DNA from 3 places in the Brevibacillus sp. BD137 genome. Region 1 is predicted to be linked to each of the others. Evidence: riboswitches for the same ligand, from Rfam matches in the RefSeq annotation. Region 1 holds a riboswitch; each other region holds the start of a gene.

What was found. A riboswitch is a leader RNA that binds a small molecule or an ion and turns the genes downstream of it on or off. The one in region 1 is predicted to bind lysine.
Region 2: another riboswitch for lysine. It lies ahead of ODZ53_RS10210 (amino acid permease); the one in region 1 lies ahead of ODZ53_RS16080 (aspartate kinase).
Region 3: another riboswitch for lysine. It lies ahead of dapD (2,3,4,5-tetrahydropyridine-2,6-dicarboxylate N-acetyltransferase); the one in region 1 lies ahead of ODZ53_RS16080 (aspartate kinase).

What each region holds. Positions count from the first base shown of each region.
Region 1 covers NZ_JAOTNO010000006.1:260,886-265,107, forward strand. The annotation lists gene ODZ53_RS16075 (YslB family protein) at 1-405, shown strand, start outside; gene ODZ53_RS16080 (aspartate kinase) at 455-1,696, opposite strand; lysine riboswitch at 1,928-2,115, opposite strand; gene uvrC (excinuclease ABC subunit UvrC) at 2,218-3,999, opposite strand; gene ODZ53_RS16090 (DUF2164 domain-containing protein) at 4,038-4,222, opposite strand, start outside.
Region 2 covers NZ_JAOTNO010000004.1:45,356-49,577, reverse strand. The annotation lists gene ODZ53_RS10225 (inositol monophosphatase family protein) at 156-956, shown strand; gene ODZ53_RS10220 (CGNR zinc finger domain-containing protein) at 989-1,546, opposite strand; gene ODZ53_RS10215 (DinB family protein) at 1,716-2,210, shown strand; lysine riboswitch at 2,295-2,480, shown strand; gene ODZ53_RS10210 (amino acid permease) at 2,593-4,041, shown strand.
Region 3 covers NZ_JAOTNO010000001.1:520,105-524,326, reverse strand. The annotation lists gene ODZ53_RS02815 (hypothetical protein) at 1-41, shown strand, start outside; gene ODZ53_RS02810 (hypothetical protein) at 105-299, shown strand; gene ODZ53_RS02805 (EcsC family protein) at 313-1,167, shown strand; gene ODZ53_RS02800 (GNAT family N-acetyltransferase) at 1,142-1,690, opposite strand; gene ODZ53_RS02795 (flavodoxin) at 1,759-2,199, opposite strand; lysine riboswitch at 2,340-2,529, shown strand; gene dapD (2,3,4,5-tetrahydropyridine-2,6-dicarboxylate N-acetyltransferase) at 2,621-3,331, shown strand; gene ODZ53_RS02785 (aspartate aminotransferase family protein) at 3,346-4,222, shown strand, end outside.

The sequences.
Region 1 (4,222 bases):
CCCTATGCAGAGAGAATAAATATGCCCTATCTTGGCTATCATCTTCTACGCGAAACGCTTACTAGCACCCTGCTAGGCGATAGTGAAAACCATATTCTCTATTGGATAGGAAAAAATATGGGCCGCCAAATCCCCATTCAATCTGCAACAGGCCCGATTATGCCTTTTATTCGACTTGGATTAGGTCAGCTAGACGTCCTCGAGGAGAACGAGCAAACGATCGTCTATTCACTCAATCATTCCATTTTTAGCTATCAGTCTATAGAAAGACTAGGATGCAGTCTTTCCTTTGAAGCCGGGATCATCGCAGGTATGATTGAGCAGTGGAAAGAAAAAGAAGCGTTCAGCAAAATCGAATTAGAAAGCCCTTCAGACATACGCATCTCTGTACAAGTGGCGTCATGAACAAAAAGCCCCCTCTACCTATAAGAAGGGAGAGGGAGCATCTATCTTTTTATACTCCGTGCACAACCGCGGTTTCCTCAACATCCAGACCATAGGCCGAATGAAGACTGCGAACAGCCAGCTCTGTCAAAGCTGCTGGAATGACGCAAGAAACCTTGATATCAGAAGTTGATACCATTTTAATAGAAATTTCTTTTTCTGCCAGAACGCGGAACATTTCGGCAGCTACCCCTGGATTGTTGATCATTCCAGACCCGACAATGGATACTTTGGTCAAGCTTTCCTCGAAATCGACTTTTTCAAAGCCAAGCTCGTCTTTGTTTCTGTCCAGTGTATCCAGTGCTTTTTTCAGATCATCCGCTGCAACTGTGAAAGAAATATTTGTAACAGTAGCATCATAAGAGCTTTGGATAATAATATCGACGTTCACCTGATTGTCCGCCAGCGTATTGAACAGACGGGAGAGCGTCCCGACCTTGGCAGGCATGCCGACAACCGTGATTTTGGCTACATCTTCATCGTGTGCAACTCCACTTACTACTCTTCCTGTTTCCATGTTGGCAACCTCCTCAACGTACGTACCATCTTCGGCAGTAAAGCTAGAGCGGACGACCAGCCTTACCTTGTATTTTTTCGCAGCCTCAACTGACCTAGGATGAAGAACCCCTGCACCGAGGTTCGCCAGCTCCAGCATCTCATCATACGAGATCGTATCCAGCTTGCTCGCAGCTGGAACCATTCGCGGATCAGCTGTATACACCCCAGACACGTCGGTAAAGATTTCGCATTTCTCAGCGTTCAAGCTGGCTGCGAGTGTAACCGCAGATGTATCCGATCCACCGCGGCCGAGCGTCGTAATTTCCCCTTCGTCACTGATCCCTTGGAATCCTGCCACGATCACCACACGACCACGACCGAGTTCGGATTGAATCCGCTCTGGATCAATCTGCTTGATCCGTGCTCTTCCGTGAATCGCCTCTGTGGTGATTCCAGCTTGCCAGCCCGTAAGAGAAATGGCATCGTAGCCTTTTGTATGCAAGGCCATCGACAAAAGCGCGATCGATACCTGCTCCCCCGTGGTCAGCAGCATATCCATTTCACGCTCAGATGGGTATGCGCTAATCTGCTTGGCCATGTCTACCAACACGTCAGTAGATTTGCCCATTGCAGAAACAACAACTACCACATCATGCCCTTCCTCTTTATAGCTGATAATTCGATCCGCAACTCGTAAAATTCGCTCAATGGTACCTACAGAGGTGCCTCCGTATTTCTGCACGATCAACCCCATGCGGCTTCTCTCCCTTTTTCTCATATCCAATATTGGTATTTATCTCTTATCGTATGGTTTTTCACTATTCTCTCTATAAGGAAAAGTCTTGCATTTTTATTTTACAAAAAAGGCACCGACAAGGAATAAGACCTGCCGCTGCCTACTGTTTCGACATACCGGTTCCTCCCTCCCAATACACGCGGACAACGAAGATTGACAGTTATCACCATCAAAACTCACATTGACACACCGTGAGATAGCTCTCCATCTGACAATTGGTCATTGTGCAGATGACAGTCCTGCATTTGTTCAACGCAGACCCAGCATGGAGAAAAGCGGGTTTCCCCCCACACTTCGGCGAATTCCCCTTTCCCGTCCCCTTCACAGATACCCGATCTCAGGGTGGTACTCTTGGTTTTCGCGCCTCTACCTCACTCCATAATGGAAGTGAGGCTAACTATTCTGTTTGAATCGGATTATATCATGAGTCTAAAAATGGATCAATTCCTTTTTAAAGGTAGTTCCAAAAGTCACACTGGCTATGTGTCCAGCTTACGCAGATGCCCGATAATTTCTTTTGCCAGCTTGTCGCCGATTCCCAATTGGCGGAAGTCTTCAACGGTCGCCTCGCGCATTTTTTTCAACGAGCCAAAATGAGAGAACAACAGCTTGCGCCGCTTTTCACCAATACCCGGGATCTCATCCAACTGCGAGGAAAGCATCGTTTTCGTCCGGGATTGTCTATGGAACGTAATAACAAAACGGTGGACTTCATCCTGGATGCGCTGCAACAAATAAAACTCATAGCTGTCACGTCTAAGATTCACAGGCTCTGGCGGATCTCCATACATGAGTTGAGCAGTGCGGTGCTTCTCATCCTTCGCCAGACCACAGACGGGAATATAGAGACCCAGCTCGTTTTCCAAGACGTCCATAGCCGCACTGATTTGGCCTTTACCACCATCGATTACAATCAGGTCGGGCATTGGCTGGTTTTCTTTCAGCAGACGAGAGTAACGACGGCGAACGACTTCGCGCATGGAGCCGTAATCATCTGGTCCCTCTACGGTTTTGATCTTGAATTTGCGGTATTCCTTTTTGTCAGGGCGACCGTCTGTAAACACAATCATCGCAGACACTGGCTCTGTTCCCTGAATGTTGGAGTTGTCAAACGCTTCAATTCGATGAGGAACCGGAATCCCTAAAATGTGACCGAGATTGTGTACTGCTTGGACCGTACGAGCATCGTCCTTGGACATCAGCGCGAACTTCTCCTGCAAAGCAATACGGGCGTTCTCGGTAGCCATCTTCACGAGTTCATGCTTTTTGCCTCTTTTCGGAGCATGGACTTTGATGCCCAACCACTCAGCCAAAAGCTCCGGTTCACTCTCTTGCGGGAGCAGTATTTCTTTTGGCAGCGCATTTTGCTTGTCGTAGTAGAACTGGCTCACATAAGACATGAAGTCCTCGATTTCGCTTCCATAGTATGGAAAGGAAGTCGTCTGACGCTCGATCATCTTCCCTTTTCGCATATAAAACACCTGGATGCACATCCAGCCTTTTTCCACAGCAAACCCGATAATGTCACGGTCTATCGTATCGGTAAACGTGATCTTCTGCTTCTCCATTACGGCTTCGATGCTCTTGATCTGATCGCGATATTCCTTGGCTCGTTCAAACTCCATGTTTTCTGCGGCTTGCAGCATTTTTTCGGTGAGGGTTTGCTTCATTTCCTCATGGCCACCATCGAGGAACTGGCTGATTTCATCCACCAAACGCTGGTTTTCCTCTGCCGATACCTCGTACACACAGGGCGCAAGACATTGTCCCAAATGGTAGTAAAGACAAACCTGCTTGGGCATATTGCGACATTTTCGCAACGGATAGAGGCGATCCAGCAGCTTCTTCACCTCGGAGGCATCTCCGGCATTCGGATAGGGCCCGAAATACTTAGCTTTATCTTTTAATACCTTACGGGTAATCTCCAGGCGTGGCTGCGCCTCATTCGTAATTTTGATGTATGGATACGTCTTGTCATCGCGGAGCATGACATTGTAGCGCGGGTCGTGCTCCTTGATCAGGTTGCACTCGAGGATAAGAGCCTCAATCGCTGAGGATACCACAATGTACTCAAAGTCCACGATCTCACTGACCAACAGCTGCGTCTTCCCGTTATGACTGCCTGTAAAATACGAGCGGACGCGGTTTTTCAGCACCTTGGCTTTTCCGACGTAAATGATTTCCCCGCTCGCATTTTTCATCAGGTAGCAGCCTGGTTTATCTGGCAGGACGGCCAGTTTATCTTTTAAGGAGCTGTTCATGGCTGCTCCCTCCTCTTTGCTCTATATCTGAATGGCATCTATTTGTTCTTTTGGATTGGCTTTTCCAATACATACAGTTCATCTTCTAAGGAACTCATCCGTTCCATCAGCAGCTTGCGACTGTCTTGGACCCCTTGATTGTAATAGAAGGGGCCGAGCTCTTTTGAAAAAAAGGCAATCAACTCTTCCGTCTCCAAATTGCCGAGTGTATCCGACCGTTCTT
Region 2 (4,222 bases), on a different contig from region 1:
TATGTATGATGCTACTTATTATGTCTCAAACACGCTGCACATGTGCATAAATTGTAAATCTCGACATTTCGTGGTGTTGACGAACTGATTTTTACATAGTAGTATTCAAGCACACTACTCAATTTTCACCAGAAAGAGAAGGGATGGAAGATGTCATGAATATACAAGATGTGCGATTTTGCGAGGAACTGGTAAGAAGTGCTGGAATGGAGCTGCTAGTGGAATTTGAAAAAGGTGCGCCCTGCCACAGCAAGGAAGCAATGGCTAAACGCTTTGAAGAGGTGAATCCCGTGGTTGAAGCTCGATTAAAGCGCTCATTATCCGAGCGGTTCCCCACCTATCAATTCTCTGACGCCGAATTCGATCTGGGTGCACAGGAAAAGCCTGAATTCACAAGTCCTTATTGGGTGATAGATGCAATCGATGGAGCCGTTCACTTTCTACAAAAAATGCCGATGTGGGCTACTTCCCTCTGCCTGATTGACGGAGGACGCACGGTTGTTTCTTTTGTCTATGATCCATGCCGTGATGAACTGTTTACAGCAATTGACGGGCGTGGAGCTTTTTTAAACGGACAAAAAATTAGTATCTCATCCAAATCGCTGCTGAGTGAGTGCATTCTAGGGACGCTCTTTGCTTCCTCCGAGCCGATGAACCTCTTGGTCGGAAAGTATACAGCAAATTCCTTGACGCGAGTGATGCCAGAAGCTTTTGCCATCCGCATGCAAGGCGCGGTATCACTCCATCTGGCCTATGTGGCGTGCGGACGACTCGACGGTTACTGGGAATACGGTGAAGGGGTGTATGATTGGCTGGCTGGTGCTCTTTTGGTCCAGGAAGCCGGAGGCAAAATTACGGATACACAGGGGAACGATTTTTGCTGGAAAAGCACAGGCGTCGTAGCAGCAGGCTCGACCATCTACCCTCAGCTGATCCAATTGACCCCAGCTTCATAACGAACAGATAAAAAGGGTGAGCCTATGCGGCATCACCCTTTCTCCTTTTTCCGCTCACGAAAACGGCGTACCTTCATCAGGTTTCCGCACATTTTGTCATCGCACCAGCGGCGCACCCGGTTGCGGCTTTCATCATAAAACACCCAGCGGCAATCCTCGTTGTCACATATTTTGATTCGCTCCAGATGCTGCGGGGCAAGCAGCTCGGCGAAAGAAGCCGCAATTTGTGCCATGACGAGGGGCCAGCCCTCTGCTTGACTGGATTGCTTTTGCCTGTAGCCGCCCTCCTCATCTACATACAACACCTGTGTATGAAAAGGGGCGAGAGCCAACACTTTGTTCAATTCCGCAAGGTCCTCCTCTTGGAATCGGTCTCCACGGACAACGGCTTCCAGCATACGTCTCAAACGCTCCCGCAATTGCAAAAGAGACGCGGCATACGCCTCATTCATCGGCAGCGGAGCGGTTAGGTTGTATGTTTGCAAAAAGGATGACAGCCATTCCTGGTTCTCTAGGCGATTTTCCCAACGACCAGAACCGCGCCAATCCCGCCAATCACTATTTAAAAAATCGATACAAAGCCAGTCCATGTCATCCACTCTCCCTGACGAAACCCTTCATTTTTCTCTCTTGTATGACCATACAGGATATGGTAATCTTTATTCGTAACTACCGTAACTCAATTAACTAGTTACACCCTCATTTCTTATTGCTATTATAGCGTTTCATCAATCTGTTTCACAGACGAGGAGGAAGCGTATGAATCGGAAGGAATTGCTTTTGCACGGATGGGAATGTGCGTATGACAAGGAAGACTGGTATCCACCCCTAAAAGAAGTGCTTTCCGGGATATCAGCAGCGGAGGCTAGCTGGCGCCCTGTGGGAGAAGCAGCCAACACCATCTGGGAAAACGTCAGCCACCTTCTTTATTACAAAGAACGCCTGTTGCATCGTCTTTTGGGCACCGAATTCCCTGGCTCCGCGGAGACGAACGATGATACCTTCACCCCATCCGGCGGTCCCGCTGACGAAGACGCTTGGCAAGCTACCCTCTTGCGAATGGAAAGCGTCCACCGCCACATTCATGAACAGCTTTCCTTGCTGACGGATGAAGAGTTAAACCAGATGGCTACCTATACACCCATTTACCAAAACGTAATGAGTCTTGTCTTGCATGATGCGTTTCATACGGGACAAATCGTCCAAGTTCGCAAGCTGCAAGGCTCTTGGCCTGCCAGACGCTCATTCGAATAACAAAATTTCACATTGATTAATCCCGAACAATCCTTTATATTTGATGAATCACATAATTTCATACATGTTATCCTCATCTTTCACGGTGAGGATAGAGGTCGCGGCTTTTATATCATCCTGTACGAGATTCAGAGAAAATCAATGACTCCAGGTAAGGAAAATCCGCCGAAGCTCATATCGCGTCTCTGTGCGATTGGGTTGGGGCTGTACTCGAAAGGGGCAGAACTGTCACGTTTGCATGCCAAGCAAACGTGGTGAGCTATCTTCAGTGAAGGCTTGGTGGGGATTGGATGATACCGCCCTATGCCATTTTTTGGCTATGGCGGTTTTTTAATTTCCGACCTTCCTTCTCAAAATTCAAGAAAGGTCGTGCAAGCAGCTTATGTCACAAAATCAATTGCAACGTGGTTTGAAAGCCCGACACCTGACGATGATCGCCATCGGCGGCTCGATTGGGACGGGATTGTTTCTCGCGAGTGGAGGCTCGATTCATTCCGCCGGACCAGGTGGAGCTTTAGTCGCCTATCTCGCTATTAGTATCATGGTTTACTTTTTAATGACCAGCTTGGGGGAAATGGCGGCTTTTATGCCTGTTTCCGGTTCGTTTTCGACGTATGCCACACGGTTCGTCGATCCATCTCTCGGCTTTGCTCTCGGTTGGAACTACTGGTACAACTGGGCGATTACCATTGCCGTTGAGCTGTCAGCTTCCGCACTCATTATGAAATATTGGTTCCCGGATACCCCAGCGATAGTATGGAGCGCTTTGTTCCTCGGATTGCTGTTTGCCTTGAATCTCCTGTCTGTGAAAGCCTATGGAGAATCTGAATATTGGTTCGCCTTGATTAAAGTAGTAACGGTTATCATCTTTATTATTGTCGGTGTGTTGATGATTTTTGGCATTATGGGTGGTCAAGCAGTTGGCTTCCAAAACTTCACCAAAGGCGACGCGTCATTCAATGGCGGCTTCATGGCCCTGCTCGGTGTCTTTATGATTGCCGGATTCTCTTTCCAAGGAACAGAGCTGGTTGGTGTAGCAGCTGGGGAGAGCGAAGACCCTGCCCGCAATATTCCGAAGGCCATCCGTCAAATTTTTTGGCGCATCCTGCTCTTCTACATCCTCGCTATTTTGATCATCGGGTTGTTGGTTCCATACGATAATCCAAATCTGATCAGTGGCGACCTTACGGATATTGCGATCAGTCCGTTTACAATTGTATTTGAAAATGCCGGATTCGCTTTTGCTGCATCCGTCATGAACGCGGTTATTCTCACGTCTGTATTGTCTGCTGGTAACTCTGGCATGTACGCCTCTACACGCATGCTGTGGAACTTGGCGAAGGAAGGAAAAGCACCAAAATGGTTCGCAAAAGTAACAAGTAACGGTGTACCAATCAATGCCTTGATCTTGACTGCGCTCATCGGCGCCCTTGCTTTTCTGTCCTCTCTGTTTGGGGATGGCGAAGTGTACGTATGGCTTTTGAATGCGTCCGGTATGTCAGGCTTCATCGCTTGGCTGGGAATTGCCATTAGTCACTACCGCTTCCGCAAAGCGTTTATCGCTCAGGGCCGAGACTTAAGCGAATTGCCTTATCGGGCAAAGTGGTTCCCGTTTGGACCGATTTTTGCCTTCATCATTTGCTGTATCGTTATTTTTGGGCAAAACTACTCCGCATTCATCGGGGGAACGGTTGACTGGTATGGCGTCCTGGTCTCTTACATTGGCCTGCCACTCTTCTTACTCATTTGGCTCGCTTATAAAATCAGCCAGAAGACCAAGGTCGTCCCTCTTGAACAAGTTGACTTCAGCATGGATGAACACACGAAATAATCGAAGAAAAATTTCGGATTCCCGTGATCTAAACGGGAGTCCTTTTTCATGTTTGCCAACCTATTAAAAACCGCCCCACAATAGCCGATAGTATAGAAAAGAAGCAACTGAGATCCGTTTCCTTCCGTTCTCACAACTCATACTAGTCATCTGATAAAAGGTAAACATGATCTCCTGCCTT
Region 3 (4,222 bases), on a different contig from region 1:
AGCGTAATGAAACATTGACGCTTACAATTGAAGTGAAATAGTAGATAGGAAAACCCCCTTGCATTTTGGCATGGGGGTTTTCGACTACAAGGGGAGGAAGTTCTGTGACAAATGAACAGAAGGTAATCTTGGAAAAGTTCGGCTTTCGGATCGAAGGAGAGCAAGTGAAACATTTGAAGCTGGGGATCGTAAGAAATATAAAAGAATTCGTCTGCCACGCCACGCCAGAAGAGTTGCAGGACTATATCAAGTCCATCTTGCGCAACCAATGTCAGTGGAAGCGAGGAGAATCTGAGTGAGCAGGCAGGGAGGTTGTTGGGGTTGAAAGAGTCTAGGGAGACATTGGTTACGGCCTTACGCGAAGTGGAGGACTGGGAGAAGGACCAGAACGACTTGTGGTTCTGGGAAAAGCTTGGCAGACTTCCTTTTGTTCTCTTGGATCGGATTACGCCTGCATTTGTTCAGGAGAAGCTGGGAAAAGCCGTAGATGAAATGGCAGCCTTTCTCGAGACAGGTGGGACTTATTTGGTGCAGGATGAAGGGATATACAAACGGTTTGGCAAGCGGTTAGAGGGATACGGTACTTCTGTAATTGGCAAGGAGGAGATTGCTACTGTACCGCTTACAACCATGAATGATGTCGCAATGGAGCTGAAGGATTCACGTGCGAATTTTGCCACAGTACAAGGTGCGACGACTGGCTTCGGGGGGATTTTTACCCTTGCGATCGATATCCCGCTATTGATGGGGACATCTCTAAAAGTATTACAAGAGATGGCGCTTGCCTATGGCTATCGACCGGAAGAGAAGAGGGAGAGGCTGTTTGTCGTCAAATGCTTGCAATTTGCTTCATCAGACATCGTAGGGAAAAAAGCGATACTTGCTGAGCTCTCCCGCTTTGATGAACCAAGTGCGCAGAGAGAGGTAATGGCACAATTGCAGGGATGGCGTGAAGTCGTGGTTACGTACACAGAAAACTTCGGGTGGAAAAAGTTATTTCAAATGGTGCCTATTGCGGGTATTTTGTTCGGGGCGTATTTGAATCGCTCAACCGTAAAGGATGTCGCCGAAGCGGGGATGATGCTGTACCGCAAACGGCGCATCCTGGAGCGGCTGCGCGAGATTGAAAAGAGCAAGGAGATTACACAGACCACTCCTCAGCAGTAAGAGCGTAGATGAGATGGTCCTCCCATACACCGTTAATTTGCAAATAGCGTAACGATAGCCCCTCCTGGCGAAACCGGTTTTTTTCCAAGACACGAATGGAAGCTTGGTTGCGAGGCATGACAGCCGCTTGTACCCTGTGTAGCCCAACATCCGTTAGAGCAAAGCGAAGGGCAAGATTTACAGCTAGTGTTGTATAGCCTTTACCATTGCAGGCCTGATCCATGAAGTAGCCAATCGTCGCATTTTGCCATGCGCCGCGTGCGACATTCGACAACGCTACACGTCCCATCATCTTTTCGGATTCCCGGGAGAATACACCAAAAGCATAGGCAGTACCACGTTCAAAATCATTCTGTGCTTGGGAAATCAGTTCTTGCTGTGCTGGAAGGGTCAGAAATGAAGCGGGGCGGATCGGTTCAAATGGTTGGAGAAATTCATGATTACGCAGCCGAAGCTCTAGGAGCTCGGCTGCGTCTTGTTGGTGGAGAGGCCGTAACAGAATCTCGTCTGTATGTAGTGACATGAGATCAATCCTCCTTAAAAAGTTGGATTGATAGTATAGCATGTGCCAGAGTATTTGGGAAACATCGATTAGCCGAGCAATTCAGCAAACGATACCCCGAATGCTTTGCAAGTTTCCACTTCTTTTGCTGTAGGAGAAAGCTCGATTTTCAAACCTTCCAGAGGAGTTTCTGCGCCGCGCTCGCTCGCCTTTTTCAGCAAAATATCAACAGCGGCACCGACATGCTCGTAAGCGGAATCGCAAGAGCCAAAAGCAACAACCTTTTTCCCGCTGAGATCAATATCGTCCATTTCCTCATAAAAATCCAGGCATTCATCTGGGAGTTCGCCATCGCCCCATGTGTAGGCACCAAGCAAGATTCCGTCGTAAGCCTCGAGTTCTTTTGCATTCGCGTCCATTACTTCTTTTATCTCCAGCTCAGCACCAGTTGAACGAATACCTTCTGCAATTGCTTCAGCAATTTCCTGTGTATTCCCTGTCATGCTCGCGTATACCATCAAAATGCTCATAAAACGTAAAACCTCCAGTTAGATAATGAGTATCATTCTCACAAATAAAATTAATGAAAATGAGAATCGTTGTCAATAACTTTTTTCATCTTGCCACGTTTCATTGATTTTGGTAGAGTTAAATAAAATTAATATAATGTACTCTAAATAGAGGTGCGCCGAAGAAGAGTAAGCCTTTTCGCAATCTGCCAGGGGGCAGGAGAAGGAAGAAAGGCTAAAGCGCCGAAGCTTATGCTATGCCCCTACGTAGCACAGGCTGGGGTGTTTCATGAAAAATGAACATCCTGTCACAAGGGACCTTACATCTTTTTGTGGAGCGCTATTTATGATTTGCTTACGTAGTATCAAAAGCAATGAGATAGCGAATGCACTCATTGCTTTTTTTGATTAACCATGCTGTTATTTTGAGGAGGATGTAACAATGAACATGATGGATGCTAACGAAATTATCGCGTTTATTCAAAAAAGCGAAAAGAAAACACCTGTGAAGGTATATGTGAAAGGGAACCTGGAAGGAATCGACTTTGGTGCGAGCTCCAAAGCCTTCATTACTGGTCCGACTGGTGTTGTTTTTGGTGAGTGGAAAGAGATTGAGCCAGTGCTCGCTGCTAACGCAGACAAAATTGAAGATTATGTAGTAGAAAGCGATCGTCGCAACTCCGCTATTCCATTGCTGGATACAAAAGGGATTCAAGCGCGTATTGAGCCAGGCGCAATTATCCGTGACCAAGTGACAATCGGTAACAATGCGGTCATCATGATGGGTGCTTCCATTAACATCGGTGCAGTGATCGGTGAAGGTACGATGATTGATATGAATGTTGTAGTAGGTGGACGTGGAACCATCGGGAAAAACTGCCACATCGGCGCTGGATCGGTTATCGCAGGCGTTATCGAGCCGCCGTCTGCACAGCCAGTTGTTGTCGAGGATGATGTTGTCATCGGAGCAAATGCTGTCATTCTGGAAGGTGTACGCGTAGGAAAAGGTGCTGTTGTTGCAGCAGGTGCTGTCGTCATTGAAGATGTACCTCCATACGTAGTAGTTGCCGGAACGCCTGCACGTGTGATCAAGCAAATCGATGAAAAAACTCGTTCCAAGACAGAGATCAAGCAGGAGCTACGTCAGCTGTAAGGGAGAGAGTGCACATGGACTGGCGTTCGCTCGATGAACAATATATTGTCTCCTCTTATAAAAGAATTCCGATTGCCATAGAGAAAGGCGAAGGAAATTACTTGTACGATACGAACGGGAAGAGTTATCTCGACTTGTTTACTGGACTCGCGGTAAATGTTTTGGGGCATTCCCATCCGCGCATTGTACAAGCTCTGCGTGAGCAGGGAGAGCGCTTCTTGCATATTTCCAATGTATTTTTAAACAAGCCGGCTATTCGATTAGCGGAGCGTTTGGTTGCGAACAGCATCAGCGGTAAGGTGTTCTTCACCAACTCTGGTGCGGAGGCCACAGAGTCTGCGATCAAGCTGATTCATAAATGGACGAAAAACGAGGGAGCAGGTCGTGAAGGCATCGTTGTTTTACGCAACAGCTTTCACGGGCGAACACTTGGAGCAGTACGTCTGACGAGGCAGGCTCACGTCTATCAAGACTTTCCTCAGCCAGCTTTTCCTGTTTATGAACTGGATGTGGAGGACACGGCAGGATTGCGAGCGATTTGCCAGGAGGCAAGACCCGCTGCTGTCCTTATGGAGCCAGTCTTGGGTTCCGGCGGTGTCGTGCCACTAACAGAAGCGTTCTTGCGAGAGGTAGCTGCCATCTGTGAACAAGAAGGCATGCTCTTTGTCATGGACGAAATCCAGACAGGAATGGGCAGAACAGGAAAGCTGTTTGCTTATGAGCATGCAGGCGTAACGCCAGACCTTATCCTATTCGCCAAAGGCATAGGCGGAGGGCTTCCACTCGGCGGTGTCATCGCTGGTCCAAAGCTGATGAACCAGTTCAAACCGGGGGATCACGGAACGACATTTGCACCATCGCCATTGTCTGCTGCCCTGGGGAATGTCGTGT